Regions from separate parts of the Alkalihalobacterium sp. APHAB7 genome, predicted to be linked through region 3. Evidence: a T-box and tRNA genes for the amino acid it is inferred to sense, from the RefSeq annotation. Region 3 holds a T-box; the other regions hold tRNA genes.
The links. A T-box is a leader RNA that pairs with one kind of tRNA and senses whether it is charged. The one in region 3 lies ahead of leuS (leucine--tRNA ligase), so its partner is inferred to be a tRNA-Leu.
Positions count from the first base shown of each region.

Region 1: it encodes a tRNA-Leu, which carries the amino acid that the T-box ahead of leuS (leucine--tRNA ligase) is inferred to sense. The anticodon was not compared.
Region 2: it encodes a tRNA-Leu, which carries the amino acid that the T-box ahead of leuS (leucine--tRNA ligase) is inferred to sense. The anticodon was not compared.

Region 1 is NZ_JBLWFS010000026.1:122-8,170, reverse strand. It holds gene ACNSTQ_RS18910 (FRG domain-containing protein) at 1-562, shown strand, start outside; gene ACNSTQ_RS18905 (DNA-3-methyladenine glycosylase) at 646-1,236, opposite strand; gene ACNSTQ_RS18900 (MFS transporter) at 1,596-2,810, opposite strand; gene ACNSTQ_RS18895 (antibiotic biosynthesis monooxygenase family protein) at 3,379-3,684, shown strand; gene ACNSTQ_RS18890 (hypothetical protein) at 3,681-4,046, shown strand; gene ACNSTQ_RS18885 (NlpC/P60 family protein) at 4,309-5,505, shown strand; gene ACNSTQ_RS18880 (hypothetical protein) at 5,589-5,861, opposite strand; tRNA gene ACNSTQ_RS18875 (tRNA-Leu) at 6,149-6,232, opposite strand; tRNA gene ACNSTQ_RS18870 (tRNA-Lys) at 6,243-6,318, opposite strand; tRNA gene ACNSTQ_RS18865 (tRNA-Thr) at 6,497-6,572, opposite strand; tRNA gene ACNSTQ_RS18860 (tRNA-Val) at 6,577-6,652, opposite strand; tRNA gene ACNSTQ_RS18855 (tRNA-Glu) at 6,780-6,854, opposite strand; tRNA gene ACNSTQ_RS18850 (tRNA-Asn) at 6,861-6,936, opposite strand; tRNA gene ACNSTQ_RS18845 (tRNA-Ile) at 6,945-7,021, opposite strand; tRNA gene ACNSTQ_RS18840 (tRNA-Gly) at 7,033-7,106, opposite strand; tRNA gene ACNSTQ_RS18835 (tRNA-Arg) at 7,166-7,242, opposite strand; tRNA gene ACNSTQ_RS18830 (tRNA-Leu) at 7,247-7,335, opposite strand; tRNA gene ACNSTQ_RS18825 (tRNA-Cys) at 7,364-7,437, opposite strand; tRNA gene ACNSTQ_RS18820 (tRNA-Ser) at 7,502-7,594, opposite strand; tRNA gene ACNSTQ_RS18815 (tRNA-Ile) at 7,615-7,691, opposite strand; tRNA gene ACNSTQ_RS18810 (tRNA-Met) at 7,698-7,774, opposite strand; tRNA gene ACNSTQ_RS18805 (tRNA-Ala) at 7,798-7,873, opposite strand.
Region 2 is NZ_JBLWFS010000008.1:156,216-167,692, forward strand. It holds gene ACNSTQ_RS10670 (PhnE/PtxC family ABC transporter permease) at 1-97, shown strand, start outside; gene ACNSTQ_RS10675 (GAF domain-containing protein) at 311-670, shown strand; gene pdaA (delta-lactam-biosynthetic de-N-acetylase) at 793-1,593, opposite strand; gene ACNSTQ_RS10685 (hypothetical protein) at 1,779-2,204, opposite strand; gene ACNSTQ_RS10690 (fumarate hydratase) at 2,353-3,897, opposite strand; gene ACNSTQ_RS10695 (DMT family transporter) at 3,996-4,910, opposite strand; gene ACNSTQ_RS10700 (histidine phosphatase family protein) at 4,931-5,578, opposite strand; gene ACNSTQ_RS10705 (SE1561 family protein) at 5,580-5,780, opposite strand; gene yfkAB (radical SAM/CxCxxxxC motif protein YfkAB) at 5,993-7,111, shown strand; gene ACNSTQ_RS10715 (YfkD family protein) at 7,161-7,964, opposite strand; gene ACNSTQ_RS10720 (YczE/YyaS/YitT family protein) at 8,069-8,671, opposite strand; gene ACNSTQ_RS10725 (DUF421 domain-containing protein) at 8,758-9,372, shown strand; tRNA gene ACNSTQ_RS10730 (tRNA-Leu) at 9,513-9,596, opposite strand; tRNA gene ACNSTQ_RS10735 (tRNA-Lys) at 9,610-9,685, opposite strand; tRNA gene ACNSTQ_RS10740 (tRNA-Thr) at 9,771-9,846, opposite strand; tRNA gene ACNSTQ_RS10745 (tRNA-Val) at 9,851-9,926, opposite strand; tRNA gene ACNSTQ_RS10750 (tRNA-Glu) at 10,056-10,130, opposite strand; tRNA gene ACNSTQ_RS10755 (tRNA-Asn) at 10,137-10,212, opposite strand; tRNA gene ACNSTQ_RS10760 (tRNA-Ile) at 10,221-10,297, opposite strand; tRNA gene ACNSTQ_RS10765 (tRNA-Pro) at 10,317-10,393, opposite strand; tRNA gene ACNSTQ_RS10770 (tRNA-Arg) at 10,402-10,478, opposite strand; tRNA gene ACNSTQ_RS10775 (tRNA-Leu) at 10,483-10,571, opposite strand; tRNA gene ACNSTQ_RS10780 (tRNA-Gly) at 10,588-10,662, opposite strand; tRNA gene ACNSTQ_RS10785 (tRNA-Gln) at 10,667-10,741, opposite strand; tRNA gene ACNSTQ_RS10790 (tRNA-His) at 10,765-10,840, opposite strand; tRNA gene ACNSTQ_RS10795 (tRNA-Trp) at 10,859-10,932, opposite strand; tRNA gene ACNSTQ_RS10800 (tRNA-Tyr) at 10,944-11,028, opposite strand; tRNA gene ACNSTQ_RS10805 (tRNA-Phe) at 11,037-11,112, opposite strand; tRNA gene ACNSTQ_RS10810 (tRNA-Asp) at 11,254-11,329, opposite strand; tRNA gene ACNSTQ_RS10815 (tRNA-Met) at 11,407-11,477, opposite strand, start outside.
Region 3 is NZ_JBLWFS010000005.1:135,699-147,175, reverse strand. It holds gene ACNSTQ_RS07595 (phosphatase PAP2 family protein) at 23-562, opposite strand; gene ACNSTQ_RS07590 (gamma carbonic anhydrase family protein) at 1,257-1,772, opposite strand; gene ACNSTQ_RS07585 (lysophospholipase) at 1,933-2,712, shown strand; gene ACNSTQ_RS07580 (tetraprenyl-beta-curcumene synthase family protein) at 2,954-4,012, shown strand; gene ACNSTQ_RS07575 (beta-class carbonic anhydrase) at 4,294-4,860, opposite strand; gene ACNSTQ_RS07570 (class I SAM-dependent methyltransferase) at 4,988-5,560, opposite strand; gene ACNSTQ_RS07565 (TIGR01212 family radical SAM protein) at 5,557-6,525, opposite strand; gene ACNSTQ_RS07560 (MDR family MFS transporter) at 7,140-8,354, shown strand; T-box leader at 8,466-8,699, shown strand; gene leuS (leucine--tRNA ligase) at 8,829-11,249, shown strand.

The sequences.
Region 1 (8,049 bases), on a different contig from region 3:
CCAAGTGCCCATTAAAGAAAACGAGAAAGACTTGGTTAATTTTAGACTAGAACCTTTGTCTGTCATGCAGGATTATGGAACGCCCACTCGATTACTAGATTGGACGCGCTCACCTTACATAGCAGCCTTTTTTGCTTTAGATGGGGCTGAGGATAACTTTAGTATTTATGCATTAAATGTAAGGGAACTTGAGAAATTCGATAATGACCGTTATGGTGACGTATTCTATCAATATAAACGAGCCATATTTTCTCCAGAAACAATCTCAGAATTATTCATATTTCGTTATGATCCTTACCAAAAAAATGAACGGCTTAGAATTCAACAAGGTGTGTTTCTCGTACCGAGTGTCATTAATAAGACAATGGACGATATCCTAGAAGTTTATAACATTGAAGACAACAAGCTGAATGGGAAAGATGTAACATACAAATTGACCTTTAATAAAGAAAACCTTCAAGATTATTGGTATAAGCTCGCGCAAATGAACATTACCCACGAAACGATCTACCCAGGACTTGAAGGCTTCTGTCGCTCACTCAAGCTCCATATCCTCCTATAAAAGAAGAGTGCCAGGTACCTTCAACACATTGAAGTGTTAAAGGTACCTGGCACCTCCATCAATACCCTTTTCTATACTCCCTACTACCCACTTACAAAAGAACTTTCTTTCACGTAAAACCGCCACGGATACTGTTTGGCTTCACCACTATTATCAATCCCTATCCTTGGACCAACGGCAATATCCTCGCATGGTATTGATTTGCCTTCAGCTATCCACAATGGCGGTTCAAAAAACGGACGGCCATAATCTTCTTTAACAATGCCCATGGCCTTCGTTAATTTTCCAGGACCACTCGTTAAGTCACGGTCATTTTTTGCTTTTCTTCTTCGCTCGTACATGAGATCAATTCCTATATATGGCTCAATGGCTCGAATTAGTACTGCTTCAGGATGACCTACGTCACCACTCACGACATTAACGAGACAATGAGTGTGCATTACATATGTATATACATAACCAGGTGGCCCGAACATTACTTCCGTTCGTTTCGTGCGTCGATTATTAAAGCTATGTGCAGCTTGATCATCCGGTCCAATATACGCTTCAGTTTCAACAATCCAGCCAGCTGTGACTCCTTGATCTGTTTGCTTTATAAGTAATTTTCCAAGGAGTGCCTTCGATAACTCGAGAGTACTTTGTTGAAAAAATGGCGCTTGTACAGGTTCATGCATGTCAACCTCACCTCGATACCAATAAAAACTTAGTTCTGATCTTGTTTACTTTCATAGACTTCCCATTCATAAGATGATGAACTGCTATTCCTTGAATAGAGTGTTCCCCTTGTAAGTGCGTATTAACCACCTTTACCCTTAGCTAATGTACGATAAGGCTTTAATGTATTTTCATCAACTTCTTTAATAACCCACTCAGCTAAGAGCCCTGTCCAAAATCGTTGTCGTACTCAATCTTCAAACCCAACTTAAATATCTACTCCACTAAACATATACATCATCTTTTGGCAATTTCCCACTTAATTTATTCTTTCCCAAGACAAGTCTGCAAAATTAGACGATAACAGACACTGCTTCACTCACTTAACTGCTACGTTCTGTCTTTTTGCTTCAACCTTACTTTGCTCAGCACGTTTCCAAACAACTACTAATAGAACACCCACAATTCCGATTAAGCCTCCAAAGTAAAAGCCAGCCGAAAGGTCAAACACAGAATTCAACATTCCTGCTACAAAAGGACCCACAAACATTCCCACAGCGTATACAGCTTGATAAAATCCCATCGCAGTTGCTCGTTTCTCATCCTCGACTGATTCAATCGACATACCGAGAAGTAACGGAAGCACCACCCCTAACGCAAAACCGTTAATACCTTGTGTGAGAAGTAATAAACTAAAAGATGAAACGAGTGGAATTATCCCTGTCATGAAAGAGCTAACGACGAAACCAACAAATAGTGTTCCCCAATGACCGAGTCGAGGCGCTAGCCACTTTCCTACAACAATTGCGGCAAAAGCATGTGGAACGACAAAAACAATAACTAAATAGCTTAATCCTACAGTCGAAGCTCCAAGCTGCAACGCGTAATTAGGAGAAAAACCAAAGATCGTAATAAAGATTATGCTGTAAGCTAAAACGGAAAGAAGAGTTACTTTAATTAACTGCGGCTCTTTAACAATTGTGACTAGCTCTTTAACCTTTATAGGCTTTCTCGAAACACCTCCTTTCTCTTCTTTTAGCCAAAAGCATAAGACTAATCCAATCACTCCTGCGATACCACCCATCCAAAACGGTACCATCCAACCGAATTTATCAACCACTATGCCACTAAAAATCATACTCACTAACTGACCAAGAACCATTGTGACACTAATCCAACCCATCGCTTTCGTAATTTCTTTCTTTGAAAAATAACTCGCATATAAAACAGTAAACGCCACCCAAGTTGAAGCACTTACGCCAGCCAGAGCTCTAAATAGTAGCGTCCACCCTAATTGATCCGTCAATATAAATCCAAAACAACTCATACTGCCGATGGCAATTCCTAGTATAATAAAAGGGCGGCGGCGTTGGATGACATCAGAATAAATTCCAAGTGGTAGACGAATAAGCATTTGTAATAAGCCATAACTTCCTACTACAACACCAATGAACATATAGGTAGCCCCTAAAAAATCTAAGTAGGCTGTTAATATTGGGACGTAACTATAAATTGTAAACCAATACATAACTGTGATAAGAATAAAAATTAAATGCTCTACTTTCGTGACATTTGAATGCGTTTCCTCCCTCACTACAATCCCCCCCATACCTCTTCTACCCTATGCTACTCTTATTAAAAGTATTAAAACCTTAACCAATCAAATGGTAAAATCACTCTACTTTTATCCTATCTTAATTAGTCTAATAGAACAGAAACCTATTAAGGTCTAGGTTTAATGGCCAGTATAAAAATATTGAAAACCACGGTGGAAAATGTACTTTGAAAGTGAAATCGGAAAAGGTGCTCTAGAAGTAATATACTTTTAGAACACCCTTTTTACTTTTATAAAATTTGTTGAATACTATAATATAGTAACTTATTAGGGGAACAATACGGTCTTAAATCGTATTGCTCTTCAATCGGCATCCGACCATGATAATTCCGTCTGGATTGACTTTCTCTAATTCCATAATATAGTTAGGTAACAGAATATTCCAAGAAGAATGAATATCCTCTTTAATAATTGGAGAGCTAATTTTCCGCCTTTTCTGGGTACATTTTTTTACCTCCCCCAATATTATTAGTATACTATAAAAAGCTTTTTAAAATATACTCTTCTCCTATAATTGTGAAGAGATCTATATAAAGGAGAGATGGATATGTACATCGTGCATTCAATTGTTGTCGTTCCAGACGATAAGGTAAAAGAAGTTATTTCACTATATCAAAATCGTTCTCGTTCCGTAGATAGTGAAGAAGGTTTTATTTCGTTTAAATTATTACATAATGAAGTTAAAAAAGGAGAGTTAACTGTACAAATGGAGTGGGAATCTGAAGAACATTATTTCAAATGGATTAAAAGTGATAATTTTAAACAAATACATGAACTCGAGAAGAAATATCCTGATTATGAATTAGCTTCAATAAAACCAATCGTACAACGCTTTAAGGTGGTTGCGACATGATAGATTTAGCGGTTAAAGAGAAGATTGTTGACGAAATTGTTAAGAAGTTTTACACAAGATATCCAAGCTTAGCGGAGCAATTTGGTGAAAATGGGAAGAAACGAACGAGAGAAGATAACCATTACCACCTTCAGTATTTAGATACGGCATGGAAGTTACAGAATAAAAAAGTATTTATAGACTATTCTTTATGGTTGAATGAGGTTTTAACTTCCAGAAACGTAAGTACAACTCTTGTTATCGAAAATTTCCAATGGCTAAAAGAAGAAATCAGTGGCTTACTGGACGAAGAAGTTGAAATATTTTATACAGAAACATTAAATGAAGCTATTGATACACTGGAAGCCAGTGGTACAGAATAAATGGTCCAAAGCTGTTTATTGTAAGACATTTACAATAGGCAGCTTTATTTTAATTTATTTTCATACATATTTTAACCTTCCTTACACTATTGATAAATATTCCCTCTAAAAAAACGACAAAAACATTTCTTATGTAACAATTATATTACATTCTAGCAAAATTCATTGTTATTAGACATGAAACATATTAAAATTTGAGAGACTAGTAAAAGCATAAACTTTCCAACGTAGGGAAAGTTATATATAAAAGGAGAGTAATAGAATGAAAAGGAAGTTAACACATGTAGTTATCGCTACAGCTTTAGCTGCAACCCTTCTTAGTGCGGCACCTGCAACATCCTATGCTAATCCTCCCACGAATTATTCAGCACAGATAGAAGATTTAGAGGATAAGATACGTACATATGACAATAAGATAATTGAAGCTATTGTAAAGATTGAAGAACTGACAAAAGAAATCGAAGGAGCTCAACAAAACATTTCAGACAATCAACAAAAGATTGAAGAAGCTCAAAAAAAGTTTGATAGTCTGAAAGAAATTTATTTTGATAGACTACGTGCCATCCAACAAAACGGACAAAGTCCTATGCTTACTTATATTGATGTCATCTTATCCTCAAATGGATTTGGAGACCTAATAGAACGCGTTACACTAATCTCTCAAGTAATAGAACAAGATCAAAAGTTACTAGAAAACTTAGAAAAAGCTGAGCGTGAACTGAACGCACTACAAGAAGATCTTGAAAAAGAACAAGAACGGTTCGAAAAGAATAAGCAAACGGTAAAAGAAGAACAAGCAACACTCGAACAAAACAAAAGATCCGTTATGCAAGAGTTAGAAGAGGTTAAAGAATTACAACGTCAAGAAGAAATTCGGATTGCTGAAGAGGCTAGAAGAGCGGCCGAAGAAGCACGTCGAGCAGAAGAAGAGCGACAAGCACAATTAGCTCAACAAGCTAATCAAACAGAACAAGTTAGTCAAACAAACCAAGCGATTTCTAGTCAACCGACTGTAACAAATACAAACACAGCACAAGCTCCAACAAATACTGCGGCTAACAACAACACAACTAGCAGCCCTGCTCAACCTGTAAGCGCTGGAAACTCAGACAAAGCAACTGCTGTGATTAATTATAGTAAACAATTTTTAGGAACACCTTATGTCTGGGGAGGAACAACGCCAAGTGGATTTGATTGCTCAGGATTCACTTCTTATGTGTTCCGCTCAGTTGGTGTAAATTTACCGAGAACTTCTAGGCAACAAGCTACAGTTGGTGTAGCCGTATCACCAAGCCAAGTTCAGCCTGGAGACTTAATTTTTAGAGGAAGCCCAATCCATCATGTTGGAATTTATATTGGAAATGGACAATACATACACTCTCCACAAACTGGAGATGTTGTAAAAATCTCATCTTATAATCCATCAAGACATACACAAGCACGCAGAGTATTAAATTAATTCAATATTAAAATTTACGAACCGTTGAAAAGGGTGGCTCAATATTGAGCTACCCTTTTACTATGTTTTATATAACCGATTCCTTACTGCTGTTGGTTTTGCTGTTGTTGAGCTTGCTGAATTTGCTGAGCAGCCTGTTGTAACTGTTGCTGCGCTTGCAAATAATTTTGCTGTTGAGCTGGTTGCGCGCCACTTTGTGCTTGCTGAATTTGCTGTTGAGCTTGTTGTAACTGTTGCTGCGCTTGTTGAAGCGCCTGAGGATTAGCTTGTTGTGTCGCTTGTTGAACTGCTTGTTGGGCTTGTTGAATAGCTTGCTGTGCTTGTTGGGCAGCTTGGTTTTGCTGATTTTGTTGCATTGATGACTCTCCTTTTAAAAGTAAAGTATAGTTACTCGTTTATTTTGCCTTTGTGCATTAATTACATACTGTGTTTTTTCTTATCTTAAGCGTAGTTGGAGAAGATTGGAATTTCGAAAAAATAAAAATAGCTGAATTAGACATATTTGTCCAATTCAGCAGATAATACCACTTCAAATTAACTTATCTTCCCATGTCATTTCCCTATTAGTAAAAATGAGAATGAGCACTTACAAAAAAAAAGACCAATGTAAGTCGATCTTCTACCTTACTCTAAAACTATGTAATGGTGCGGGTGAAGGGACTCGAACCCCCACGTCAAAGACACTAGATCCTAAGTCTAGCGCGTCTGCCAATTCCGCCACACCCGCAAAATACAAATGGTGAGCCATGAAGGACTCGAACCTTCGACCCTCTGATTAAAAGTCAGATGCTCTACCAACTGAGCTAATGGCTCATGAAGTTAATTCATGATGTTTCTCATGTCGTATAGGACGATGTTTCGTTTTGTTGGTCCTACCTGTTCCTTCCTCTACTAGCAATGCTTTGTAGCATGCTGTGTCGGAACAACTCGTAGCAATTTCACGTTGTCTTGCTCGCAACTGAGCTAACGGCTCTAAACAACTGTTTGAAAGTGGTGCCGGCGAGAGGACTTGAACCCCCAACCTACTGATTACAAGTCAGTTGCTGTACCAATTGAGCTACACCGGCAAAATGGTGGAGGATGACGGGCTCGAACCGCCGACCCCCTGCTTGTAAGGCAGGTGCTCTCCCAGCTGAGCTAATCCTCCATAAGAAATTTGATAAGCTGTGAATTTCTTCGTCAGTTTTTCCTTCCGATACTCACGTATTTAGATACGATCCGTTCCTTAGGACTTCACTTCCTCGACCTTCTTGCTTCTAGAAACCTTTTAAAATTGGTGACCCGTACGGGATTCGAACCCGTGTTACCGCCGTGAAAGGGCGGTGTCTTAACCGCTTGACCAACGGGCCAATATCTGGCTCCACAGGCAGGACTCGAACCTGCGACCGATCGGTTAACAGCCGATTGCTCTACCAACTGAGCTACTGTGGAAAAATATATGGTGGGCCTAAGTGGACTCGAACCACCGACCTCACGCTTATCAGGCGTGCGCTCTAACCAGCTGAGCTATAGGCCCATTATATATAATGGAGCGGGTGATGGGAATCGAACCCACGACATCAGCTTGGAAGGCTGAGGTTTTACCATTAAACTACACCCGCCTGTCATTAAGTTAAGTATACATGTTGTTTACAAGTATACTTCTTTACTAACAAGAAAATGGCGCGCCCTGAGAGATTCGAACTCCCGACCTTTTGATTCGTAGTCAAACACTCTATCCAGCTGAGCTAAGGGCGCATTATGGTGCCGAGGGCCGGACTTGAACCGGCACGGTAGTCACCTACCGCAGGATTTTAAGTCCTGTGTGTCTGCCAATTCCACCACCCCGGCAAAGCAGACAATTTTAAAAAATAGATTTTGGAGGCGGCACCCGGATTTGAACCGGGGATAAGGGTTTTGCAGACCCGTGCCTTACCACTTGGCTATGCCGCCAAGGCTGATTAACTATACAAGAATTGACTAATATCATAAGAGTAGCAATAAATCCTGTATCTATTGGCGGAGGAAGAGGGATTCGAACCCCCGCGCGGTTTAACCCGCCTGTCGGTTTTCAAGACCGATCCCTTCAGCCGGACTTGGGTATTCCTCCGTACCTAAAAATGATATATCTGGTGGACCCTGTAGGACTCGAACCTACGACCAATCGGTTATGAGCCGACCGCTCTGACCAACTGAGCTAAGGGTCCCTTTAATGGTAGCGGCGGAGGGAGTCGAACCCACGACCTCACGGGTATGAACCGTACGCTCTAGCCAGCTGAGCTACACCGCCATTATATAAAATACATATTTATATGGTGGAGCCTAGCGGGATCGAACCGCTGACCTCCTGCGTGCAAGGCAGGCGCTCTCCCAGCTGAGCTAAGGCCCCATAACTAAAATTGTGATAAGCTTCGTTCTTTGGCTGCGCTCACTACGTTAATCATGTACCTTTTAAAAGTACATTCCGCTACTCATGAACTTATCGCCTAGAACTACTCGCTTCTAAAAATCCTTATTTTGTTGAGAGTGGTTCTCTCAAAACTGGATAATGGCTAGATGAATTCA
Region 2 (11,477 bases), on a different contig from region 3:
TGAAATGGGAACGATCACTTACTTCATATTAACGGTCGCTATCCTTCTAGAAGTTCTTGCAACACAAATCAAATCACGTTTACGAGTTCGAACTTAATAATTGCCAGGACGACGTCATAATTTTGACGTCGTCCTTTGTCATTTTTGCTTAGTATTAAATTTAAGTGAATATTGCCATAAAAGAGTGGTAAGAACAGTTATTGAGTCCTATACCAACCACTCCCCCCACTACCTAAACTTACTAGTTCGTAATTGAATAGAATTTGCTACAATAGGAGAAGTAAAATGTTTCGCGAAGGAGAGATATTACATGTCTATTGCAACAGATGTAGCTTCCCTACAAATTATGGCTCATGTCTATAAGAAGAGGAGTCTTCAATCCGTTTTTGAAAAAACTTGTGAGAGTTTAGTGAGTGAAGTCCCATACATAGATTGGGTGGGTATCCTCATTTTTGAAGAGGGTTCAAGCAATTTGGTTGCTGCATCAGACGAAGATGATCTCCAGTGGGAAAGTAATGCTGAGTTAAAGTTTCCAATTACCAATTCTATGGGTCAAAAAATTGGAGTTATGATTGTTCGTAGCATGCAGGCGATTGCCTTTGACGTTACCGATGTAAGTACATTAGAAACGATTGCAGAAGCGATTGGTCAAGAAAGCTTTGCCAACTAGAGATTGTACAGATAAGAGGCTGACATGTTTGTCAGCCTCTTTGTTATCATTTTTTAATGGACGAACGCTCGCTTTCTTTTCACCCGCTTAGAGCCTAATCTTTGCCTCATGGTTTTATCCGATTATTGATTTCTTGTCTCCTCTAACATCATTCGATCTAAGAGAAGCTCGTCTAAACTTTTAAAAGTATATCCTTGTTTACGACAATCTTCTATGACACGTCCCAATGCCTCAGCATTGTCTTTTGAAACAGAATGAAGAAGCATAATCGCCCCCGGATGAATTCTTTTCATAATCTGATTATAGGCGTAGTCTGCTCCTTTCTGCTTATCAACTTCCCAATCTTTATAAGCCATCGACCAAAATACGTTCGTATAGCCCAAATCATTGGATAATGCTAACGATTTTTCGCTGAACGTACCTCTTGGCGGTCTTAAATAGTTCATATCATTCTGACCCGTAATATTTGTATATTCCTCTTTTACTTTTTCTAGTTCCTTCTTCAATCTTGATTCACTTACTTCTGGTAAGCTTGGATGATGGTACGAATGATTACCTACGATATGCCCTTCGTTTACCATCCGCTTAATGAGATCTTGTTCCGTTTTTAAATAATGTCCTGTTACAAAGAAGGTCGCAGGTACTTTCTTTTCTTTCAATACATCAAGAACTTTTTCCGTGTAGCCATTTTCATACCCGTTATCAAATGTCAGATACAACTCTTTTTTATCTGTATTACCGATAAAATAACCACCATACTTTTCGAGCAGTTCTATGTAATGGGGTTCTGTCGTTACTGGCTTATTGTCTTTTTCCGGCTTGTAGCTCCAGTGGTATACTTTAGTGTCGTAGGCCTCGGCTGTTGATCCTAGACCAGTAAAAATGAACGCAATGATTGCAATAATCGTAAGTAGTTTTTTCATTTTCAACACCTAACTCCCCTAAGTTTTTTATTAGCTTTTCACACAAATAAAAAACTATACAGAGCGTTAACGTGCTGTTGTATATTTGATCAGCAGAGGGATAGCAATAAGTTGTAAAAACTCATCGTGTGATACATGTTCACGCTTAATGTCGACAATATCTCCTTCTACAGTTCCGAACAACTTCATTGCTTCTGTAGTGTAGGAATCTCACCAATTCGAATGAACATTACTTCTTTTCCATCCTTCGTCTTTACAGTGTATGCAGACTGCGAGCTAACACTAGTAACGTTCCCAATGTACTCACCAGCTGCATCAGATATATTTAATGTGTAGCGTTCGATTAATTTTTTGCCTAATTCAATTTGAGAGAGAAGCTGTTGGTTTTCATCATACACTTTATACGGACGAAAGAAGCCTCCCTGCTTTTCGATTGTAAGTGTTTGCTTTGCTGTCTTTAAATGCAACACAAGTGGAAACAAATTAAAAGGTATTATCAAACGTGTTATAAGACGTAAGACTTGCTGGGCTGATGTAATTTCTTCTTGAATGGTTGCCTTTATTTTCAACTCCAGCCGATTTGTTTTTAACTTAGCTGCTTTTATTTTCAACTTCTCATGATTTATCGATTTCTCGACAGCATCAGACGAATTTCGACCGGCTTCTAGTTTAACTACTTCATACTCTGCTTAGGTCCGAACCGTCTCACGAAAAAAAGACAGGTAAACAAGTGTTTACCCATCTTTCTTCCATTCTTTATTAAAATACACGCTCAGCAAATTGAGATAACTTTTCTAAAGAAGATTTATCGACATCTGCATGTAAGCTGTTTCCGTGTGAGTCCATCGTTACGATTGCTGCAAATCCTTCTACTTCAAGGTGCCACATCGCTTCTGGAATACCGAATTCCATTAAGTCGACACCTTTAACTTTCTTAATACAGTCCGCGTAGTATTGAGCTGCTCCGCCGATCGCATTTAGGTATACTCCGCCATGCTCTTGTAACGCTTTTAACGTTTTCGGTCCCATTCCGCCTTTACCGATTACTGCACGAATACCAAATTTTTTCATGATGTCCCCTTGGTAAGGCTCCTCACGAATACTTGTCGTTGGTCCAGCAGCTTTAACGTGCCACTCGCCTTGATCGTCTTTTAACATAACTGGTCCACAGTGGTAAATAACCTGACCATTTAAATCAATCGGTGCATCGTGGTCCATTAAGTGATGGTGGATCGCGTCACGGCCTGTGTGCATCATTCCGTTAATGATAACAACGTCACCGACTTTTAACTCACGAATTTGCTCTTCAGTAATTGGAGCTTGAAGTACCACTTCACGAACGTCAGAAGTCACTTCACCCGTTGCTGCCGCTTCTTCTTCAGCAAGTGCACCAAAGTCCACTTTTTCACCGTCTTTATATAACCATTCGTTAATTTCTCCTGTTTCGGCATCAACTTTCACACCTAAGCGACGGAAAGCCCAGCAGTTATAAGCAACAGAAACAAAGAAACTTGCAGGTAGACGGTGCATAACACCGACTTTACAGCCAAGTAATGTTGCTTCTCCACCGAAGCCCATTGTCCCGATACCTAGTGTATTCGCATTTTCCATCACATAGTCTTCTAGTTTACGAAGATCTTCATTCGGGTTAACATCATCAACCGTACGGAAAAGTTGCTCTTTTGCTAATAAATAACTAGCCGAGCGGTCTCCACCGATCCCTACACCTATAAATCCAGCACTACAGCCTTGTCCTTGTGCTTGGTATACCGAGTGCATGATACACTTACGAATCCCATCAAGGTCACGACCTGCACGGCCAAGCCCTTCAAGTTCACATGGTAAGCTGTATTGAATGTTTTTATTCTCACAGCCGCCGCCTTTTAAAATTAAGCGAACATCAATGTAATCTTCTTCCCACTGCTCAAAGTGGAAGACAGGTGTTCCTTCACCTATGTTGTTACCACTGTTGGCACCCGTTAGTGAATCAACCGAGTTCGGGCGTAACTTCCCATCTTTCGTTGCTTGCTCAATCGCTTCTTTTATCGCTTTTTTCATTTTAATTTGGTTTACACCAACAGGAACTTTAATTTCAAAAGTTGGCATACCTGTATCTTGGCAAATTGGTGAAATCTTATCGTCTGCCATTTGAATGTTTTCAGTAATTGTTGATAGTGATAATGCAGCACGTGTTCCTGCATTTTCTTTTGCTTTTGCCGCCTTAACTGCATGGCGTACATCATATGGTAGATTCGTAGACGTCTCTACAATTAACTGATACATACTATCTTTAAATTTCTCCATCCTGTTCTCTCCCCTCGGAATTACAGATACGAATTTTTACACATCTCCTATTATACGCCTTGTCAAAAAATTTCGAAAGGGTTATGAAAGCGCATTATTCAATTTCCTAATTTTAACGGCTCATTTACTTTTACTACAGATCTTTGTTTGGTAGTTAAAAGAACACCGGCAATAACTAATAGTCCACCAAATAATTGCTCCATGTAAATTCTCTCATTTAAAATCAAAACTGCTTGTACGGTTGTGAAAACTGGAATTAAGTTTAAAAACACTGCTGCCTTAGAAGCACCGATCTGTTCAACCCCTTTATTCCAACAAATTATTGCAATAATTGAAGGAAAAATTCCGAGGTATAAAATAGATAAAATCGTTGGAGCATTCCAAACAATGGAAATATCTAATAAGATCAACTCCACAATAACAAAAGGAAGTAGTGTGATACATGCCATCCCAAGCATAACCATGAGCGTTCCTTTCGTCGGCAAACCTCCCATATGTTTTTTGACTAGAATAGAGTATATACACCAAGCTAAAACAGCAATTACCATTAGTAAGTCACCAACATTTACTTGTAACGCTAGTAATTGTTGGATTGACCCATTTGTAACGATCCATAGAACTCCGATAAAAGAAACCATAATTCCAACATATTGCCCTGCTAAAAGGCGTTCTTTTAATAAAAGTAAACCAAGTATTGATGCAAATATCGGTGTGGACGCTTCTACAATCGAAGCATTGATTGTCGTTGTAAAATTTAATGAATAATACACTAAGCCTATAAAAATAACGATTCCCGTCAGTGACAACGCATAAATCGGTTTCCAATTACGTACTAATACTTCTCTATGATTCTTCCAATCTGTTTGAGCAAATAAAACCATAATTAAGAATGCTAGACTGCAACGCAAAAACGATAATGTAAACGAAGGAATGTTGCCAACCATTAGCTTACCAACAATAAAGTTACCCGAAAAAAATAGGATGGCAATGATGATTAATAGATAAGCTTTCAAATCATTCCCCTTCCTAGAGGTTATGCCTCTTTATCCAGTAATGAATGATTTTGTTGAAGAGGATCAACCTCTAAATGCGCCGTCCTATTAATATAATGAATAAGTGGCTTTCTATTCCTCTTAAACTCTACTAATGTAATGCTCGTATTTTCAATTTGAAATGGCCTGTGATGCATATGCCATTGTTCTCCTAAAAGTATGTACATTAGGGCTATACTAATTAATCCGCCGTGAGCGACTAAAGCTACGTGTTTTCCTTCATGAGCGCATTTCATTTGTTCGAGCAGATACTGACATCTAGCCGTAATTTCCTCAATACTTTCAGTCCCCTCAACTCCAGAAGTAAGGATGGAATGCTCTTTTACTTCTGGATAATGAGTATAGATTTCTTGACGTGTTTTCCCTTCTAAAGGGCCTAAATTAATTTCTCTTAACTTTTCCCATTTATGCGCGGTTAGTTCTTTTCGGTTGGCAATAGCAGTTGCTGTTTCATAAGCTCGTGTAAGATCGCTGCTGTAAATATAATCGAGATGTTGTTTCTCGAAATAACGAGCTACTAAATTTGCTTGTTCCTGACCTAATTCCGATAAAGAAAAGTCTTTTGTTCCTTGGATAATTCCCAATTTATTTCCTTCTGATTCACCATGGCGAATAAAATATAAAAACAACTTACTCCGCTCCTTTTGATTCCCAAGAATGGCGGAATACTTTACATTTACCCTCTAATTGATCGAGCATGTCTAGAATACGATCAATGTCTTCTACAGTTGTATCTTCAGGATCGATATTATCTAAAAGATCACCAATCATTTGTATTTTTTGATTTAAAAAATTTAACTGTTCATTTTTATCGTTTACTGCTCCACCCATGTCTACTCTCTCCTTTAGTTCATGTCATCGTAACTTTAACAAAAATATGAAAGACACTCAAGAAAATCAGTTACGTTTGTGATACTCTTAAGACTTGTTCATACAGTAGTAGTATTGGCAATTCAATCTATTTTCAATATAGTTCTTTTGCTATTTCTCTAATTCAGTTATCATTAAAGGATATGAATCATCAATTAAAGGAGTTACTTAACTTGATTGAGCAAAAAAAGTTACAAATTAAACCATCTTATGATCCTTGGGAAGCTTATTTAGATATAGAGGAATTTGGTAAGCCGCTTTTAACGAACGTAGAGTTTACGACAACAACGCTTTGTAACATGCGTTGTGAACACTGTGCAGTCGGTTACACCTTAACGTCCAAAGATCCTAATCCATTACCTTTAGACGTTTTCATTCGGCGGTTAGAGGAAGTTCCTCACCTTCGAGCATTAAGTATTACTGGTGGCGAACCGATGCTGTCTTTAAAATCAGTTAATGACTACGTGGTTCCACTATTAAAATATGCACATGAGCGCGGTGTACGGACGCAAATAAACTCCAACCTTACCCTTGATTTAGCAAGGTACGAGAAGATTGTTCCATACTTAGATGTTCTTCATATCTCTCATAACTATGGAAGTGTGGATGATTTTGTGGATATCGGCTTTGCTGTCATGGAGAAAAAACCTAGTTATCAACAGCGTGCCAACTATTTTGAACGGATGATTGAAAATGCAAAGGCATTAACGAAAGCTGGAGTCATGGTTTCAGCTGAAACCATGATCAATAAACGAACATTGCCGCACCTAGAAGCAATTCATCAACAAATTGTTGATATGGGCTGTCAGCGCCATGAAGTTCATCCGATGTACCCAAGCGATTTTGCAAGCAGTCTACAGGTAGCCACACTAGAAGATATTCGGTCTGCTGTCCATCGCTTGCTCGATTACCGTAAAGACGACGATATATGGATGTTATTTGGGACCCTTCCTTTTTATGCATGCAGTACTAATGAAGAGGATCTCGAGCTCTTAAAACGTTTATATGCCGCTAAAAATGTAACGGTTCGGAATGATCCTGATGGACGTTCTCGGTTAAATGTGAATATCTTTGATGGTAGCATCATTGTGACCGATTTCGGTGATGCTCCACCACTAGGAAACATTCAAACGACTTCATTAGAACAAGCATACAAAACGTGGAACTCATCTGCCATAGCTGATGAATTAAATTGCCATTGTCCAGCTGTTAAATGCTTAGGACCTAACATTTTGGTTAAGGATACTTACTATCAAAATGTTTCTTTTAGAAATAAGACATCCAATCTCTGAAGAAAGGAGTGCTTAGTAGCACTCCTTTTGTCTATGCTTATAAATTGTTTTAACGTGGTTGGTTTGAAGTGTAAAATTTAAAGCCTAAATGATCTTGAACTGGTATCCACGCCCCAATTCCTTGTTGAGTCACATTTTTAACTTCAACCTTTCTTTTCCCGTTCTTAATTGTTAAATACACTTCCCCATAGGTAACCTTTCCTTTTTCATTGGCTGCTGGTACATACGCATATAAATAGCCAACATTTTTAGGGGCAATTTTATAAACTTGTCCTTTTTTTGTTCCGTAACCTATGATCGTGTCAAAAGCCAATGGTAAGCCTGTTTTTTCAGCAGCTTTAATCATCATCATTTTTTTCACTTCTTCACTGTTTGGAACTTCAGCTGTTAATCCACCTGAAATTTTCTTTTGTTGTTCTTGTGTATAAGTTAATTTTTGAGGTGAGCGACCGCCCCGGTTATCCACATAATTGGTATTCACTTTATTATATTCCCAATTCACATTTGTCTCACCGGATTCGTAATTTAGGGGCCACTGCCCTAAATAAATGGAAGCTTTAAATAACAAGGCTGTCTTTGAATTACTAATCGATGATTCGTTTAATAATCGAATGAGTTCAGGATTTGTTATTTCAACCTCTGAAGAATCCAAAAGCTCCTGAGTTAATTCACTCGGTTGTAAATAAGGAAGGTCTTGTGTAGGGTTTGGATACGTATTATCTTTGGAAATATCTAATACGTAATCAGGGATTTGAGCTTTAGTTTCTTCCCCTTTATTTTCTTCTGCTAAACCATTTAACGGGAACAACATCAATAAGAATAAAACTAAAACACATAGCGATACCTTTCGCATCGACTTTTCCTCCTTCTTTCTATAGCTGTGCGATTTGATCTTAGTTTTTTCAATCTATAAAAATTTATCCATCTAAAAGAGACTTCATTTCGAAGCCTCTTCTTTTAAACGCTAACTATTCTCTTTACTCTTTTATAAAACAATTGAATCAGTGGACCGATGCTTAATGTAACGATGATCGTTCCCACTCCTATAGGTCCTCCTACAACTAGTGCAGCAACTAATGCAATAATTTCTGCACTCGTCTTCGCTCCCATTAAGGGCAATCGCAACAATTGTTTTAGATTTAACATTAATCGATCAATCGGAATGATAGCAAAATCAGCTTGCAGATAGGTGGATATGCCAAGGCCCATTAACGTAACCCCCAATAATAATACCGCGGATTGTATGGGCAACTCATTTAAGCGAATGTCTTGAAAAACGATCAATAGCCAAAAATCAATAAAATAGCCTAATATAACAACGGTTAGCAATGAATGAATTTCAGGACGTGACCAAGATATAAGGGCATTCACTATAATGAGGATGACCCCAATTAATATGACCCAAGTACCAACGGTCAAGCCAAAACGAACCGATAAGCCGACACTTAACGCATCCCAAGCTCCAGCGCCAAGATTTGAAATAATCGTAAACGTAATTCCAACGGCTAAAATAAACAACCCCACCAAATAACATAAGCCTCTTCTTAATTTTAATGACATCTTGTTCTCACCTCTACTAGTGTATATTTTGCTATTTTTGCATAAGCTATCCACAGTACCCTTAGAAAAAGTTAGGAGGGATTGTTTTGGATTTCCATTGGGTATGGAAAGCGATAATCATTGTTTTTGTTGGTATTATGATCTTACGCCTTGGGGGCAGAAAATCAATCTCTCAGCTTACGGTCTCCCAGACAGTTATAATGATTTCTATTGGAAACTTAATGATTCAGCCTGTTAGCGAACGAAACATTTGGATCACCTTTTTAATTGCACTTTTACTCGTTCTTACGTTAATCTTTATTGAATTTCTTCAAGTGAAGTCGAATAAAGTAGAAAGCTTTTTTACCGGTAAATCAATGGTTGTTATCGAAGATGGTGTAATCAATACTAAAAATTTAAAGAAATTGCGATTAACTATCGATCAATTAGAAATGCGCTTACGTCAATCCAATGTTCAACACATTAGCCAAGTCAAATGGGCAACCGTTGAAGTCAGCGGGCAGCTCGGCCTCATCTTGGACGAACAAAGTCAATTGGCTACTAAAAAGGATATTCAAGCAGTACTAGATTATATTCATGCCATGCACCCGGTAGGCCAACCCCCACCAAATATTACTCAAGGTAATAGTTATCCTAACCTATTTACTGAATCTAAACTACGCAAACATCCAAATGGCCCCCCGGCCAAACAACTAGATTAAACAATATATCACCACTTATAATGCCACTCCTTTTATGGTACCAGGCACCTTTAATAGACTAAAGCACTAAGACAAAAAAGGAACTACCTCCATGGAGATAATTCCTTTTTTATATGTATTGAAATACTTTATATTTTAAATGGTGCGGGTGAAGGGACTCGAACCCCCACGTCAAAGACACTAGATCCTAAGTCTAGCGCGTCTGCCAATTCCGCCACACCCGCAAAAACTAAAAAATGGTGAGCCATGAAGGACTCGAACCTTCGACCCTCTGATTAAAAGTCAGATGCTCTACCAACTGAGCTAATGGCTCCCAAAATAAAAAATGGGTACTCTTATTTATTACCCATTTAAACTGGCTATGCAATAGACTGCGTAGCTTTTCTTGAAGTTTAAAGTGGTGCCGGCAAGAGGACTTGAACCCCCAACCTACTGATTACAAGTCAGTTGCTCTACCAATTGAGCTACACCGGCATAATGGTGGAGGATGACGGGCTCGAACCGCCGACCCCCTGCTTGTAAGGCAGGTGCTCTCCCAGCTGAGCTAATCCTCCATTAAGATTTTGATAAGCTACGAATTTCTTCGTCAGTTTTGCCCTTCCGGTACTCACGTATTTAGATACGATCTGTTCCTCAGGACTTCACTTCCTCGAACTTCTTGCTTCTAAAAATCTCTTAGAAATTGGTGACCCGTACGGGATTCGAACCCGTGTTACCGCCGTGAAAGGGCGGTGTCTTAACCGCTTGACCAACGGGCCAATACTTGGCTCCACAGGCAGGACTCGAACCTGCGACCGATCGGTTAACAGCCGATTGCTCTACCAACTGAGCTACTGTGGAATAATATCTGGTGGGCCTAAGTGGACTCGAACCACCGACCTCACGCTTATCAGGCGTGCGCTCTAACCAGCTGAGCTATAGGCCCTAATGAAGTTTAAACTTCATGGTCGGGAAGACAGGATTTGAACCTGCGACCCCCTGGTCCCAAACCAGGTGCTCTACCAAGCTGAGCCACTTCCCGTATTAAAATGGCGCGCCCTGAGAGATTCGAACTCCCGACCTTTTGATTCGTAGTCAAACACTCTATCCAGCTGAGCTAAGGGCGCATTATGGTGCCGAGGGCCGGACTTGAACCGGCACGGTAGTCACCTACCGCAGGATTTTAAGTCCTGTGTGTCTGCCAATTCCACCACCCCGGCAAAGCAGACGATTTATTGGAGCGGAAGACGGGACTCGAACCCGCGACCCTCACCTTGGCAAGGTGATGTTCTACCACTGAACTACTTCCGCAAAATGGCTGGGCTAGCAGGATTCGAACCTACGCATGACGGAGTCAAAGTCCGTTGCCTTACCGCTTGGCTATAGCCCAATAAAAATTTTATAATTTAAAAATGGGGCGGCTGATGGGAATTGAACCCACGAATGCCGGAATCACAATCCGGTGCGTTAACCACTTCGCCACAACCGCCATAATAAAATGTTTTTCTGGCAGGGGCAGTAGGAATCGAACCCACACTGACGGTTTTGGAGACCGTAGTTCTACCTTTAAACTATGCCCCTATAACTAGGAATGGTGGAGGGGGACGGATTCGAACCGCCGAACCCTCAGGGAGCGGATTTACAGTCCGCCGCGTTTAGCCACTTCGCTACCCCTCCAACATAAATGGTGGCTCGGGACGGAATCGAACCGCCGACACATGGATTTTCAGTCCATTGCTCTACCGACTGAGCTACCGAGCCTTATTCGGTCTGTGATAAGCTTCGTATTTCTTCGTCCTCTTCCTTCACTCACGTCCTCATGTATCAACATACAATCCGACGTTCGTTCAGTTGTCTTCTCGAACTTCTCGCTTCTCTCAACCCTCTAATAAGAAAATATAATGGCGGTCCCGACGGGAATCGAACCCGCGATCTCCTGCGTGACAGGCAGGCATGTTAACCGCTACACCACGGGACCACTTTTAAATTGATATTTTAAAAAACTTCTTATATTATCACCTAAGTAATATGTCAAATTGAATGTACTAATTATTTTGGTTGCGGGGATAGGATTTGAACCTATGACCTTCGGGTTATGAGCCCGACGAGCTACCAGACTGCTCCAC
Region 3 (11,477 bases):
TCCTTCATTAAAGGTTAGTAAACTAATAGAACCAGTAATTCATGAAAATAGTCGTCAAAAATGCACTAGAAAACCCAAGTAAAGCTCCAACGACCACATCAGAAGGATAATGTAGTCCTAGAAATATTCTAGATAGGCCTACTAATATGGCAATAGGTAACAAAAGAAGGGAAAGCATAGGATTAAAAAGAATATATGGTGTTACCACTGAGAAGATTGCTGTCGTATGTCCTGAAGGAAAGGAATGATCCTTGAACGGGTTTTTAACTACATTAGTATTTGGTAAGACGAGGTAAGGGCGCTTTCTGTGGTACCCTTTCTTTACGATTACGACAACGGCATGACTAAGAGTTAAGGCCAGCGCTGCTGCAAATGCCGTGGGTTGGAATGGAGCAGCGAGTAGCATACAAAGGATAACGGTGCTGCCTACCGTAAAAGTGGCTCCTCCTAAATGTGTAATGTAGTTCATGAAAAGAAAAGAACCTTTGGAACGACTTTTCTCGTTGAAAAAATAAAACAAGTTACAATCCGTTTGGTAAAACCATTGTTTGGATCGATCCATACGAAACCCTCTTTCCTAAGGAAGTTGCCCTATGGCACTCGGTAAATATTGTTAATAAAATTGTAGCAATTATTTGTTTTCTTAATATGAAGGAATTTTTAAAAAATAGTTAATAAACGTAAAGAAACCTTAATGATATTCCTCATTTTTCTGCAAATACTGACGAAAGAAAGCGAGTGGGGGAGTTAATAGAGAAGAAAAAGGGGGAGGAAAAACACAACACGATCAAGTTTAATCCTAGTGTGTTTCTTAATGTAACTTTGTATAAAAGAAAATCAATTAAACTTACACCCTAAAAGCGATGATACAATTTGGACAATAAAAACGCGAAATCGGACAATAAAATTTTAAATCGGACAATAAAAACCTAAATTTGGCTAATAAAACATCGTTCAGACAAAAAAACGTCGCTCTCTTACTTAAAGTTTTATGACAAGACTGCTTCAATGTCTTTATCTCCTATATTTCTGACTAGTTTCATAGCTTAAATAGCAGTTATTCCTTTAACTGCATATATATCGAATTATTTAGTTAAATATTGGCTAAAGGGACTAGATAAAAAAGCGTAGAGATGTTGGTGGTAATTTCATAATTGAGTAAATGGGGCGTTCGTTGAAGAAAAAAACGTAAGGGAAAGGAAGGTTTTGTTAAATCTTTATGTTAAAACTCCCTTACCCATAATGATTTACTCAGTTTACTTTTTCTGCAAACTTTTATAGTACTGTCCTTTTTCCACATATTCTCTACGAATGCGGGCCATGTCTTTACGATCTTCTTCTGTTAGTTCACGTACCACTTTTGCAGGGCGTCCGAACGCAAGACTGTTGGGTGGAATGACTTTTCCTTGGGGAACGAGACTTCCAGCACCGATAAAAGCTCCTTCACCGACTTCTGCTCCATCAAGTACAATCGATCCCATTCCGATAAGTGCATTTTTGCGTAGAATACAACTATGTAAAATCACTTGATGACCTACTGTAACGTCATTTTCAATAATAAGGGGATTGTTTGGGCTTTGATGCAGAACTGAATTATCTTGTACATTGACTCGGTCACCAATGATGGTAGGGGCTACATCACCACGGATGACGGAGTTAAACCAAATGCTCGTTTCCTCTCCAATTTTCACATCACCCGTAACTGTAACAAAGTCTGCGATAAATGCTGACTCGGCAATATCTGGTGTTTTACCGTTATATGGATAGATCAAAGAAAACAACTCCTTTTAAACTAATAAATGATAAAAAGATTTAAGATGACAATGAGGCGAAGATCTGACATAAATATAATAAACACCATCATATCTCCTGATACAATACGTTTAGTTTAGCAAATGCTGGGGGAAAAAAATAGAGAGAAAGGGGATTAATATGTGGAAATGGGAATGTAGTCAACAACCAAAAGGGGTTATCGTAATCGTACATGGAGCCGGGGAGCACCATGGCAGATACGGCTGGTTAAGAAAACAGTGGCAGGAGGCTGGCTTTCATATCGTGATGGGAGACTTGCCTGGACAAGGAAAAACGCGAGGGAAACGTGGCCATATTGATTCGTTTAATCAATATATTGAGACGGTATATGAATGGTATAAAGAAGCTGCATTATATGGTTTACCTATTTATTTGCTAGGTCATAGTATGGGGGGGCTCGTTTCCATTCGTACGTTAATGGAAAAGAAAATGGATTTACATGGGGTCATCTTGTCATCCCCGTTATTAAGGTTAGCGGAAGAACCACCTAAATATAAGACGATGACTTCGAAGGCATTGCATCGACTATTACCGAGTGTTACTGCACCATCAGGGTTGAAGACACATCTCGTGACTAGAAATGCAGAGATCCGAGAAGCGTATATGATGGATGAATTACGAGTAACTAAAGTTTCTTTACGATGGTATCAAGAAATTGTAAAAGCAATGGCAATTGCTAAAAAGAAGGTAAATAAATTTCCAAATGTTCCACTTCTTTTAATACAAGCTAGTGACGATCATATTGTAGATAATGAAGCTTCTAGGTTTTGGTATGATGAGTTAAAAATTGCGGAGAAATGGTTTAAGGAATGGGATGGGATGTACCATGAGCTATTCAATGAACCTGAACGAGACGACGTTTTTCAATATGCCAAACTATTTGCTGAGCTTCACCTTTGATTGGGTGAGGCTTTTTCAAACGATAAGTGAAATATTATAAGGCGAATTTTGCCAAAGATCTATCGCTCAAGTTGTTTCAGGCTAGTAAACAAAGTCCAAAGCAGGACAGTTGTTGCTTTCTATGGGTGCAATGAGATATTCAGGCACCTTCGCATTTCCACGGGTCAATAGATTTGGATAATAAAAACGGGTATGATAAAGTACTATTATTAAAAGGAAGAAACTGGTGAGGGGGGTTAATTTGAAAATTCCTAGTCAGCCTTGGACGTTGATGTACAGTGTTTATCGGAATGTAATACCGACCGTTCATCGTTATTTAGAGGAATGGAAAGAAAAAGCGGATGCTATTCCGAATCCAGAACTAAGAAAACAAGCATTGATGAGTATAGAGTCAAAGACTTTTCATTGTGAGGGTGGCGGTATATACGGCTTATTGGCAGGGCCAGAAGTAAATAAAATTATTAAGTTTATCGTTGCGTATCAAACCATTAGTGATTACTTAGATAACCTATGTGATCGTAGTACATCTTTAGATCCTGAAGACTTCCGTGCGCTTCATCAATCTATGGTTCACGCTTTAACACCTGGGACTGAGCCAGTAAACTATTATCGATTGAGAGAAGAACAGGACGATGGTGGTTACTTAAGTAGCTTAGTGTTTACGTGCCAGCAAGTCTTAAAGCAGCTACCGTCCTTTGAAAAGGCTCAGCCTGTCATGCTAGAGCTTTGTCAATATTACTGTGACCTTCAAGTTTACAAACATGTTAAACAAGAGGACCGTGTCCCGCTTCTCGAAGACTGGTTTACCCAACATAAAGACAAGGTTCCAGAAATGTCATGGTTTGAGTTTTCTGCTTGTGCAGGTTCGACTTTAGGGATCTTTTGTCTTGCGGCTTATGCAACGAATGAAGGTCTTACGGAAGAGACGGTTCAACGAGTGAGAGATGGTTATTTTCCTTATGTACAAGGGTTACATATATTGCTAGATTATTTTATTGATCAGGAGGAAGATCGGGTCGGCGGAGACTTAAATTTTTGTTTTTACTATGAAAGTGAGGAAGAACTCATTTCGCGTTTTCGTCATTTTGTAAAACAAGCAGAGTCGAGTATTGACCAACTCCCTAATCGAAACTTTCATTACTTGATTAATAAAGGTTTAGTTGCAATTTACCTAGCAGATGAGAAGGTACAAGGGCAAAAGAAGGTCAAGGATACAGCCAAGAAGTTTATTAGACTTGGCGGCATGGCTACACTTTTCTTCTATTTAAATAGTTGGGTCTACCGTCGAGGAAGTAAGTGATGAACTAGAGAGTTGCTGGACGATTGTTTACAGTAGGGTGATGATCAGTAAAAAAAGAGAAACGGCTAATTATACCGATTCATTTTAACAGACTGAAATACCGTCCTTTGAGTCTGCTAAAATTGAATATAAAAAAATGCCGCATTGGGGTTATAATCCAATGTGGCTTTGTTGTCTAGCTGTCTTATTAGAAAAAGGGAACATCAAATCGTATGTACTTACAATGTTTCCTTTTCAAAATAAATGAGGAGCTTTCGGTTTATTTTGAATCTAGTTGCATTTTAGGAAGATGTATAACCATCGATGACTATTTCTAACTTACCTGTTTCAGGACAAATAACTAATCCGTGGACCGGTGTATTCTGTGGTAGCAGTGGATGTTTTCTAACCATCTCAACACTATGCATTACACTTTCTTCTACCTTAGAAAAGCCTTTAAGCCATTCGTTCACATTAATACCCGCAAAGGCGACCGTTTCGACTTTCTCCATTGAGACACCGCGATCTTCGGCTTTAGACAGAACGCTAGAAGACTCTAATCCAGCCATTCCGCAGCCATGGTGACCGATGATACATACTTCTTGGGCTTGTAACTCGTAAAGTGCCACAATTATACTTCTCATAATACTGCCAAATGGGTGGCTAATTACCGCTCCGGCATTTTTAATAATTTTTGCATCCCCATTTTTTAAGTTCATTGCACGAGGTAATAATTCTGTAAGGCGAGTATCCATACAAGTTAAAATTACTAACTTTTTATTTGGAAACTTCGTCGTTTGGTATTCTTCGTACTTTTTTTCTTCTACAAACGTCTCGTTATAATCAAGGATGGTCTGTAATATTGTCATAGGTTTCTCCCCCCGCTAATTCATTAACTGGTCTCTATCTCTAATTTTCTGACTTTTTATGATAACTATAGTTTTATGACACCTTCACAGACTTGTCAACCGTTTGAAAAATAAAAAATAATGTAATTTACCTTTTTTCAATCGCGACAATAAATGGGGGATTATTTTTTTGATTAATAAATTCGTATTTTAGTACATGAGCGTCTTCTTGATTTAGTTGTTCTGCGTAATGTAAAACGGCAGCTTTTTCAAGTTTTCCTTGTTCATGACCGTGATAGATTACAAGTACAATTATGCCGCCTGCATCCAACATACGAAAGAGCTGTTCAATAGATGCTAGTGTTGAATCAGGCTTCGTTACAATTTCTTTGTCACCGCCGGGTAAATACCCTAAATTAAAGATCGCTCCTTTTATTTTTCCTTGGTGATTTTCTGGGATGCAATCCGTTAAGTGGTCATGACTTTTATGAAGAAGAGTTACTTGTTTTTCCACATCATGGTCTTGTATTCTCTTTTTGGTTTTTTCAATCGCCTTTTCTTGAATATCAAAAGAATAGACGTGGCCATTTTCTCCGACTCGTTTAGCTAAGAATAATGTGTCGTGACCATTTCCTGCCGTACAATCAATAGCAATGTCACCACTGTGAACCACTTTTTCTAGTAGTATTCTGGCATAAGGAAGAATTCCATCTACATTCATTCCATTTCAACTTCCTTTCGGTACAACTTTCCTTGCCATGTGTCACGGCGTTTGAGTTCAGCTTCAATGGCATTGAGGACATCCCATTTTTTTAGGCTCCACATCGGTCCGATCACCATGTCGGCTGGTCCGTCTCCTGTTAAACGATGAATAATGACGTGAGGCGGGAGCATTTCGATTTGGTCGACGACGAGGTTGATGTATTCATCGAAATCCATAAACTGGACAAGTCCTTTTTCATATTGTTTAACCATTGGCGTTTTTTTCATTAAATGAAGCAAGTGAATTTTAATTCCTTGGATGTCTAATTTACAAACTTCTTCTACCGTTTGCTTCATCATTTCAGTCGTCTCTAAAGGCAACCCATTAATGATGTGAGCACATACCCGGATGCCATGCTTTCTAAGTTTATTTACACCATCGATATAACATTGATAGTCATGTGCGCGGTTTATTAAGAGACCGGTGCGTTCATGAACGGTTTGTAGGCCAAGTTCAACCCATAAATAAGTTCGTTCGTTTAATTCAGCTAAATAGTCAACAACGTCATCAGGCAAGCAGTCTGGGCGAGTGGCGATCGAAAGCCCGACCACACCTTCTTGTTGTAAAATAATTTCAAACATTTCTCTAAGCTCGCTAACAGGTGCATACGTATTACTGTATGCCTGAAAATAGCCGATATATTTACCACTCTTCCATTTCCGGTGCATACGTTCTTTAATCGTATGAAACTGTGTGACTAAATCGTCTTTTCGATCACCGGCAAAATCACCAGAACCGCGATCACTGCAAAACGTACAGCCGCCACTGGCTACCTTACCATCACGGTTAGGGCAGTCAAAGCCAGCATCGAGTGGTATTTTAAACACCTTTTCACCGAATTGTTGTCTTAAATGGTAGTTCCAAGAATGGTACCTTTTGTCACCGAAACGTAGAGGAACAGGTTGATGTTGTTTAATCTCCATATATATCACCTTTAGTTGGTTATAAGTTACTGTTACTTCATCATCCTATCACAAACGAACAAGAAACTCGAACGGTTGAAATAGAGAAGTTTGAAAAGTTGGAGGGTCCTAATTGTAAGGTTTATTTTCGGTGTTTACCGCTTAATATCGGATTATAGTTAGGGTGCTGATGCGGCATTTGTTGCAGCGTTCTCCAACTGGTGCTATAGGTTTTTATTTTTGGGGCACTGAGAGGACGTTATTTTAGAAAAAATGACCACAATTAATCATTTGTGGCACTGAGAGGCCCTTATTCCCTTAAAATTAAGCAAAAACATCATGAAATTTAGTAAATAAGGGCTTCTGAGGTCCCTAAGAAGTCAAATTAGCAATTTTTTAAAGAAATAAGGGCCTGTGGAGTCCGCTAAATCTTCGTCGTCAAGGTCCTTCCCTGCATAACTAATGTTGATGAAGTGCATGAGAGTAAGCGGAGTCAGCGAGCCTGAGCCAATGGCACCTCCAGCTAGAAAACATTTAAACACTTATACGTTCTTTTCCATTGAAAAAGCATTGCTATTTTGATTGTTATCTTTTACTATTTCTTTAGAGAGACGAAATAAGAGGAGAGTCATATAATGCCTAAAGCAATTTGGTTACTTGTTATTGGTATGGTTATCAATGTAACAGGTGCTTCTTTCATTTGGCCGTTAAACACGATTTATTTACATCAAGAGTTAGGCCAACCATTATCTGTTGCTGGATTCGTATTAATGATGAATGCAGGTGCTGGTGTCATTGGAAATCTCATTGGGGGAACTTTGTTTGATCGAATAGGTGGTTATAAAACGGTCATCTATGGAATTGCGATTACGATCATCAGTGCCTTTATTCTTGCCTATAACCACACCTTTATGTGGTATGTAGCCCTTTTAGTAGGGATTGGTTTTGGTGCTGGGATGACGTTTCCTGCCCTCTATGCAATGGCTGGAACCGCATGGCCTGAAGGAGGAAGAAAAGCCTTCAATGCAATGTACGTTGCCCAAAATGTTGGTGTTGCTTTAGGAACAGCATTAGCTGGTGTTGTTGCTTCTATAAAGATCGATTATATTTTTATTTCTAATGGAATTGTCTACTGTTTATTTTTATTTTTGGCTATTTTCGGTTTTAGACAAATAGAAGCGAACCGAACGGTGTCACACGCTACTACTTCAAATGTGTTTGAACAAAAGAAACACTTTTCGTTCAGTCGACCGTTTATAGCCCTACTTATTGTATTATCGGGGTACTTTATTTGTTGGTTAGCCTATGTACAGTGGCAGTCGAATATTTCTGTATATACTCAACAACTGGGAATATCATTAAAGCAATATAGTATATTATGGACGATAAATGGGGCCATGATCGTACTATTTCAACCGGTTATTGCTTTCTTCGTTCGAAGATGGGTGCATACATTAAAAGCACAAATATACACAGGGTTAGTTATATTTATTATTTCCTTTTTTGTTCTGTCGCAAGCACAAGTGTTTACAATGTTTATTGCGGCGATGATCATCTTAACGATTGGTGAAATGTTTATTTGGCCAGCGATTCCTACGATCGCTCATAAGCTCGCTCCTGAAGGTAAAGCCGGTTTTTATCAAGGTGTTGTTAACAGTGTAGCGACAGGTGGAAGAATGATGGGACCATTTATAGGAGGACTGATTGCTGAAGCTTTTGGTATGGTCATTCTTTTCTATGCAATCATGGGATTATTCTGTTTTGCATTCATATCAACTGCCGTATATGATCGAATATTAAAAGAAAAAACAGCTGCTGAACCTACGGCCAAACATTCTATTCAGTCTTAATTGTATAAAAAGAGTATGTTTCTAGTGGATTTTGGCAAAAATGGTCTTGACAGAAAATCGACATATTCATACAATAGCAAGTATATTGACTTTATAGAATTGAAATAATCGCTAATAACGATGAAGAGGAATAGTAGTGACGTATCTCGTAATTAGAGAATTGACGGTTGGTGAAAGTCAATCGATGATACCCATGAACTCGCCTCCAAGTTGCAGAAGTGAACGAAGAGTAGCTACTGCCGTCCGCCGCGTTAAGGTTACTAAAGTGAGTGTAAACTTAAGTTTATGCTAATTTGGGTGGTACCGCGGGAAATTTTACTTTGTGATCAACCTCTCGTCCCTAACGATAACGCTAGGGATGGGAGGTTTTTTTATTGGTCAGAAGTAAAATTTTCATACATTATGTTTTATGAAAGCTTAATGTAAAACTAATACATATTAAACTAAACATAACATTCAATTGGAGGAAAAATAATGTCTTTTCAACATCAAGTAATCGAAAAAAAATGGCAACAGTATTGGGAAGGAAATAAAACGTTTAAAACGTTAGATGAGCTAGAGAAAAAGAAATTTTACGCACTAGATATGTTTCCATATCCGTCTGGTGCAGGTCTTCACGTGGGACACCCGGAAGGTTATACAGCTACAGACATATTATCAAGAATGAAGCGTATGCAAGGATATAATGTATTACATCCAATGGGGTGGGACGCTTTTGGACTTCCTGCAGAACAGTATGCACTTGATACAGGTAAACACCCGCGTGATTTTACGCAACAAAATATTAATAACTTTAGAAGACAAATTAAATCTCTAGGCTTTTCATATGATTGGGATCGTGAAGTAGATACGACAGACCCGAATTACTATAAGTGGACACAGTGGATCTTCATCCAACTCTATAAAAAAGGATTGGCCTATGTAGATGAAGTAGCTGTAAACTGGTGTCCTGCTTTAGGAACAGTGCTTGCGAATGAAGAAGTCATTGACGGGAAAAGTGAACGTGGGGGACACCCTGTAGAACGCCGTCCAATGAAGCAATGGGTGCTGAAGATTACAGAATATGCGGACCGCCTATTAGAAGATTTAGAGGAATTAGATTGGCCTGAAAGCATTAAAGACATGCAACGTAACTGGATTGGGAAATCAGAAGGGGCAGAAGTGACGTTCACGATTGACGGTCACGATGAGTCTATTACGGTATTTACAACGCGTCCTGATACGTTATTTGGTGCAACGTATATGGTATTAGCGCCAGAACACAAATTCATTGACTTAATTACGACACCAGAACAAAAAGAAGCAATTGAAGCTTACAAGAAGAAAGTAGCTACCAAAAGTGATCTTGAGCGTACAGAGCTTTCTAAAGAAAAAACAGGTGTATTTACTGGTGCTTATGCCATTAACCCTGTAAATGGCGAGAAGTTGCCGATTTGGATTGCAGATTATGTTCTCGTTAGCTACGGAACAGGTGCGATTATGGCGGTTCCTGGACATGATGAAAGAGATTATGAGTTTGCCAAAGAATTTAACCTGCAAATTAAAGAAGTGGTAGCTGGTGGTAACATTGAAGAAGAAGCATATACTGGAGACGGTCCTCATATCAATTCAGGCTTCCTTGATGGATTAAATAAAGAAGAAGCTATTAGCCAAATGCTTGAATGGCTTGAAAAAGAAGGGAAAGGGACGAAGAAAATTACGTACCGTCTGCGTGACTGGTTATTTAGTCGTCAACGTTATTGGGGTGAGCCAATTCCAATTATTCATTGGGAAGATGGGACAATGACTCCTGTAGCTGAAGAAGAGTTACCGTTAGTTCTTCCAGAGATGGATGAAATCAGGCCTTCTGGAACAGGTGAATCGCCATTAGCTAATGCAAAGGATTGGTTAGAAGTCGTTTGTCCTGAGACAGGGAAAAAAGGACGTCGTGAAACAAATACAATGCCTCAATGGGCAGGAAGCTGCTGGTACTACTTACGTTATATTGATCCAAAAAATAATGAACAGCTTGCAGACCCTGAAAAAGTAAACCACTGGCTTCCAGTTGATATTTATATCGGTGGAGCAGAGCACGCGGTCCTTCATTTACTGTACGCACGTTTCTGGCATAAAGTTCTTTATGATATTGGGGTTGTTCCAACAAAAGAGCCATTCCAAAAGTTATATAACCAAGGCATGATTCTTGGTGAAAACAATGAAAAGATGAGTAAATCAAAAGGAAATGTGGTAAACCCCGATGATATTATTGTGAGCCATGGGGCTGACACACTTCGTCTCTATGAAATGTTTATGGGGCCACTTGATGCATCCATTGCTTGGTCTGAAAATGGCTTAGATGGTGCGCGTCGTTTCTTAGATCGTATTTGGAGATTGTTTATTGATGAAGCGACTGGCGAACTCAACACAATAATCACCGATGAAGAAGGGACAGAAGTTTTAACACGTACGTATCATCAAACTGTTAAAAAAGTAAGTGAAGACTTTGAAGGCTTACGCTTTAACGTTGGTATATCACAATTAATGGTCTTCATTAACGAAGCCTATAAGCAAGAGCAATTACCGAAATCATTAATGGAAGGCTTTGTGAAGCTCATATCTCCAGTCGCTCCTCATTTGGCTGAAGAATTATGGCAAAAGCTTGGGCATCAAGGAACACTAGCTTACGAAGCATGGCCAACATACGATGAGAAGTATTTGGTCGAAGATGAAATTGAAATTGTTGTTCAAGTAAACGGGAAAGTAAAAGCAAAATTAGTCATTCCGAAAGATGCAAATAAAGAACAAATGGAAGAACTGGCACGAGCGGATGAAAAAGTAGCAGAAGCAATCGAAGGGAAAACGGTTCGTAAAGTAATTGCCGTTCCTGGGAAGTTAGTAAATATTGTAGCAAATTAAGATAAATGAGCAAAACATTATTATAATAAAATGTTTTGCTCGTTTTCATTTTTAAAAACTAAATAGTAGGTGGCACGAAGGATTGTGGATGACCGTGAATAATGTGCATAAGTCTGTGAATAGACTATGCAGTTATCCACAAAAAGCTAGAAAAGACGATAAAACCAACATTTAATTCTAAACATTTATTCGTTTACTTATTAACAACCTGTGAATAAATATGATTAG